One region of the Streptomyces fractus genome, then DNA from elsewhere that is predicted to be linked to it. Evidence: riboswitches for the same ligand, from Rfam matches in the RefSeq annotation. Region 1 holds a riboswitch; the other holds the start of a gene.
The links. Region 1 has a riboswitch for thiamine pyrophosphate ahead of ACP4E5_RS41130 (purine-cytosine permease family protein). Riboswitches for the same ligand answer to the same signal wherever they lie in the genome.
Positions count from the first base shown of each region.

Region 2: another riboswitch for thiamine pyrophosphate. It lies ahead of thiO (glycine oxidase ThiO); the one in region 1 lies ahead of ACP4E5_RS41130 (purine-cytosine permease family protein).

Region 1 covers NZ_JBMYHI010000002.1:8,591,507-8,594,359, forward strand. Annotated here, with positions in the region: gene ACP4E5_RS41125 (family 2B encapsulin nanocompartment shell protein) at 1-691, opposite strand, end outside; TPP riboswitch at 1,129-1,223, shown strand; gene ACP4E5_RS41130 (purine-cytosine permease family protein) at 1,213-2,613, shown strand; gene thiM (hydroxyethylthiazole kinase) at 2,697-2,853, shown strand, end outside.
Region 2 covers NZ_JBMYHI010000002.1:6,688,436-6,691,288, reverse strand. Annotated here, with positions in the region: gene ACP4E5_RS32260 (NAD(P)/FAD-dependent oxidoreductase) at 1-637, opposite strand, end outside; gene ACP4E5_RS32255 (avidin-fold protein) at 757-1,104, opposite strand; TPP riboswitch at 1,157-1,270, shown strand; gene thiO (glycine oxidase ThiO) at 1,268-2,455, shown strand; gene thiS (sulfur carrier protein ThiS) at 2,452-2,652, shown strand; gene ACP4E5_RS32240 (thiazole synthase) at 2,660-2,853, shown strand, end outside.

The DNA of each region.
Region 1 (2,853 bases):
GGATCTCCGCCTCGCCGCGGTGGTTCTGGCCCCGGCCCGCGAGCGACTTGAACTCCTCGACGTGCGCCTGGAGGGGCGGCGCCGCGGACAGCACGGCCGCGAAGTCGGCGCGCGACAGGGTGAGCAGGGTGCCCGCCGTCTCGGCGACCGCGGTCTGCTCCCAACGGGCGTCCTCGTCGAGCAGCGCGTTGTCCCCGAAGCGGTCGCCGTCGGCGAGCACGTCGAGCGCGACCTCGTCGCCGTAGCCGCCCTCGGAGAACTGGCTGATACGTCCGTGGGCGATGAGGTGGAGGCGGTCCGCGGGCGCCCCGCGCTCGACCAGCGTCTCGCCGGCCCGGAAGTCGCGCTGCTCGCACCGGTCGGCGAGGGCGGTCAGTACGTCGACGTCGTCGAAGCCGCGCAGCAGGGCCAGTTCACCGAGTTCGCGGGGGATCACGCGGACGTCGGAGCCGTCCTGGATGAACTCGATGGTTCCGTCGCCGACGGTGTAGGTCAGGCGGCGGTTGACCCGGTAGACGCCGCCCTTGGTCTCCACCCAGGGCAGCATGCGCAGCAGCCACCGCGAGGTGATCTCCTGCATCTGCGGGGCGGACTTGGTGGTGGTGGCGAGGTTGCGGGCGGCCGCCGTGCCGAGGCTGGTCTGCTTGGGCGGGGCCGCCGCGGTGTCCGGGGTGGTCGAGTCGACTGTCATCGGGTGAGCTCTCCTTGGTCGGGCGAAAGCCCGCATGCCGGTAACAACGGGTCGAAAGAAGGAAATGCGGAGAATTTGGAAGGAATGCGTCCAGGTCCAGCATCACCGTAAGGTCCGCCTCGGCCGCCGGGCCAAGCGAAGTCGGCGACATTCGCTCGATGCGATGATCAAGGCCGCGCGGTGTTTGCCGGGGACCGATGGATCTCGGCCGGTTTTCCCGGTGTGCCCGAGCGGGTGCCGGCCCCGAGGTCACGCGGTGGGTACGCGTCGTGGCGCCGCGAAACCGACGGATGTCGGCCAGCGGACACAGAGCTCCGCGTTGCCGTCCCTGTAGCGCGCGAGGTAGGGGCGGACACGACGGATGAGGTACGGGCGGACGCGACGGATCCGGAACCCGCCCGCGCGATCTCGCCCGCCGCCGCGTTACGCTGGCCGCCGTACCGGACACGGGGTGCCCCACCCGAGGGCTGAGATCACACCCGTCGAACCTGAACCAGTTCGTACTGGCGGAGGGATGTCTCATGCCTGTGGCGCATGTTTCCAGCGGCCTGCCTGCCGACCGCGAAGGCGGCGCCTTCGACGGGCGGATGCCCGCGGCACCCGGCGACCTCGGCATCGAGGGGCACGGCATCGAACCGGTCCCCGAGGGCAACCGCTACGGCGGCGCCGGACGCCTGTTCACCGTGTGGTTCGCCCCGAACCTGACCATGACCGGCGTCTTCACCGGCACCGTCGGCATCGCGCTCGGACTCGACTTCGCCACGGCGCTCGCCGCCGTCGTGCTCGGCACCCTGGTCGGCGCGGTGCCGACCGCGTACCTGGGGACGTGGGGGAGCAGGACCGGGGCGGGGCAACTGCCGCTGGCCGGGCTCGCGTTCGGGCGGGGCGTCGTGCTGCCGGGAGTGCTGCAATGGCTGTCGTCCATCGCGTGGGACGCGCTGATCGGCCTGTTCGGCGGTGACGCGCTGGCCCGGCTGTTCGGCTGGCCGTTCTGGGCCGGCGTCCTCGTCATGCTGCTCGCCCAGGGCCTGCTCGGCGTCTTCGGCTACGAGGCCATCCACCGGCTCCAGATCGTCATGACCTTCGTGCTCGGCGCCGCGTTCACACTGATCGCCTGGCGGCTGCTCGACGGCGTGCACCCGGCCGCCCACGGCTCCGTGCACGGGGCCGACCGCGCCGGCGCGTTCATCCTGACCAGCACAGTCGCGCTGAGCCTCAGCCTGTCCTGGGCGCCGTACGCCAGCGACTTCAGCCGCTACCTGCCCGCCGCTACCTCCCGTACCCGCATGTTCTGGTACACGCTGCTCGGCCTGCTGGTGTCCTTCGTGGCCGTGCAGGCGCTCGGGCTGTGGGGCGCCTCCGTGCTCACCGACCAGACGGCGGCGGGGGTCGACAAGATCCTCGGCGGGGGAGCGGTCGGCGCGTTCGGGCTGCTCGCCGTGGCGCTGGCCGCGCTGTGCAGCAACGCCATGAACGACTACAGCGGCTCGCTCGCCCTGCAGACCGTCGGAGTGCGCATCCCGCGCCCGCTGGCCGCCGCCCTCGCCGCAGCGCTCGGCTTCCCGCTCGTGCTGTGGATGCACGCGGCGGACACCACGGCACGCTTCCAGAACGTGCTGCTGTTCGTCGGCTACTGGATCCCCGGCTTCGTGGCCATCGTCCTCGTCGACTGGCGCGCGCGGGCCAGGCGGCGGGAGGGCGCACCGCTCGACCTCGCCGCCGAGCGCGAGCGGCGACAGCCCGCCTGGCCCGCCCTGCTGGCCTTCACCGCGGCCTTCGCGGCAGCGGTCCCGTTCATGGACACCAGCCTGTACGTGGGTCCGGTGGCCGACGCCCTGCACGGCGCGGACGTGTCGTACTACGTGGCGTTCCTCGTGGCCGCCGCCGTGTACGCGCCACTGCGGCTGCGACGACGCGGCTGACATCCCCACAAGAACCCAGTGACCCAGACCGCTGCGAACAAGCACGCAACGAACCACGGCACCCCCGTACTTGGAGCGACCCCATGCCCCACACCTCCACCGGCCACCCCGACCTCGTCGCCTTCGCGGCGCAGGCGCTCGGGCGCGTACAGCGCGAAGCACCGCTGGTGCAGTGCCTGACGAACGCGGTCGTCACCGGGTTCACCGCCAATGTCCTGCTCGCGGTGGGCGCCGCGCCCG
Region 2 (2,853 bases), 1.9 Mb from region 1:
CGTGGGTGCGCAGCTGGGCCCCCGCGTCGGCGTACCAGGTCGCCATGGGGGCGGCGATCTCGGCGGGCAGCGCCCCGGCCAGCGGCCGCTCGGCGGCTTCCACCACGGTGACCCGGCAGCCGGCCTCACGGGCCGCGGTGGCGAACTCGGCGCCGATCCAGCCGGCGCCCACGACCACCACGTCGTGCTGCTCGGCGAGGACGGGCCGCAGCCGCTCCGCATCGTCGAGCGTGCGCAGCAGGTGCACGCCGGGGGCGGAGTGCGCGCCCGGCAGCTGGACGGGCTCGGCGCCGGTCGCGACGACCAGCACGTCGTACGGGACCGGCCCTTCGGCCGTGTCGAGCTCGTGGTCGCCGGGCCGCAGCCCGGTCACCTCGCGGCCCAGTTCCAGGGAGACGCCGAGCGCCTCGAAGTCGACGTCGAAGGCCGAGCCCTCGGCCTTGCCGAGCAGCACCGCCTTGGACAGCGGCGGCCGGTCGTACGGCTGGTGGGGTTCCGCGCCGAGCAGCGTGACCGCGCCCGTGAAACCGTGTTCGCGCAGCGCGACCGCCGTCTGCACACCCGCCATGCCCGCGCCCACGATGACGACGTTCCGCTGCCCCGAAGGCGCTCCGCTCCCGCTCCGCTGCTCACTCACGGGATCAACCTTAGGCACCTGATCTTTCGTCAGTCAGCGATGCGGACCACTCCCGGGCCGTGACGTCCTGCACACACGTCAGCGGTTTAGCGATCAAGGGAAGGCCGGTGTTCCGGCGATCACGCCGGGCCGGGGAGCTGCTCGACCACGCTGGTCCCGCTGCCCTCCTGCGACTCCCACTCCCAGGTCTCGTCGAGGCGCACCCGGCCGTCCGGGAGCTCGGACACGGTCGAGACACAGTGCCCGGACGAGGTGGTCCCGTCGGTCTTCAGCTGCACATAGCGGAAGTCGAGCCGGTCGCCGGAGCGCGTGCCCACAAGGTGCCCCTCGACGACATCACCGCCTGCGTAGTCGGCCGAAACGCGGCCGTCCCGCTCCCGGTACGCGAAGCGGGTGCGCGTGCCCACCTGTCCCGGGGCCTGGTCGGCTACCGGGGACAGAACGAGACCGTCAAGAGAACGGGCCACGGGCTGGGACTCCCTTACTGGAGGTCACGGTGAACGGCTAGGGTGGCCAACGTAGAGCACTCGCGGGAGCCCGTACGCAGCGGGCTGAGAGGGAGGCTGGAGCGGCCTTCGACCGTACGAACCTGATCCGGGTCATACCGGCGAAGGGAGGGGCTTGACGCCCATGTCGTCGACGCCATCCGCACGTTCGCACCATTCGCACACCTGCGACGTCCTCGTCGTCGGTGGCGGCATCATCGGTCTCGTCACCGCCTGGCGGGCCGCGCAGCGCGGTCTGTCCGTCGCGGTCGCGGACCCCGAACCCGGCGGCGGGGCCGCCCAGGTGGCCGCCGGGATGCTGGCCGCCGTCACCGAACTCCACCACGGCGAGCAGACGTTGCTCGGCCTGAACCTCGCGTCCGCGCGCCGCTACCCGGACTTCGCGGCCGAGCTGTCCGAGGCCTCCGGGCAGGACCTCGGCTACCGCGCGTGCGGCACGCTCGCGGTCGCGCTCGACTCCGACGACCGCGCCCACCTGCGTGAACTGCACGCGCTGCAAACGAAGTCGGGGCTCGAATCCGAGTGGCTCTCGGGCCGCGACTGCCGCCGCCTCGAACCGATGCTCGCTCCGGGCGTGCGCGGCGGACTGCGCGTCGACGGGGACCACCAGATCGACCCGAGAAGACTCGCGAGCGCCCTCGTGACGGCCTGCGAGCGCGCCGGCGTGACCTTCCACCGGTCGTGGGCCGACAGGCTCTCTGTCGTCCGCGACCGGGCGCGCGGCGCGGTCCTCGCCGACGGCACCGAACTCGCCGCCGGCCAGGTGGTGCTGGCGGCCGGCAGCCGCGCCGGACAGCTCGCCGGTGTGCCGGACGCGGTGCTGCCGCCGGTGCGCCCCGTCAAGGGCCAGGTGCTGCGCCTGACGGTGCCCAAGCGGTACGCGCCCTTCCTCAGCCGGACGGTCCGGGCGGTCGTCCGCGGCGGCAACCTCTACATGGTGCCGCGCGTCAACGGCGAGCTCGTCGTGGGCGCGACCAGCGAGGAACTCGGCTGGGACACCACGGTCACCGCGGGAGGCGTCTACGAACTCCTGCGGGACGCCCACGAACTCGTCCCCGGCATCACCGAACTCCCGCTCACCGAGACCCGAGCTGGCCTGCGCCCCGGCTCCCCCGACAACGCGCCGCTCCTGGGCCCGACCGCCCTGCCCGGCCTCCTCCTCGCGACCGGGCACTTCCGCAACGGCGTGCTCCTGACGCCGATCACCGGCGACACCATGGCGCACGTCCTGACCACCGGCGAACTCCCGGAAGAGGCCCGCCCGTTCACGCCGATGCGCTTCGGCACCACCCTCGTGGAGCAGCCCGCATGAACGTCCATCTCAACGGCGAGCCGCGCACGGTGGCCGCGGGCACCACGCTCGACCTCCTGGTCACCACGCTCACCGCCGCGCCCAAGGGCGTCGCCGCCGCCCTCAACGAAACCGTCGTCCCCCGCACCCAATGGCCCGCCACGGCGCTCTCCGAAGGAGACCGCGTCGAGGTCCTCACGGCCGTACAAGGAGGCTGAACCGTCCATGGCCGACGACACTTTCGTCCTCGGGGGCGACCCGTACTCCTCGCGCCTGATCATGGGCACGGGCGGGGCGCCCAGCCTGGACGTCCTGGAGCGCTCCCTGGTGGCCTCCGGAACCGAACTCACCACCGTGGCGATGCGCCGCGTGGACGCGAGCGCGCACGGCTCGGTGCTGTCCGTCCTGGAGAAGCTGAA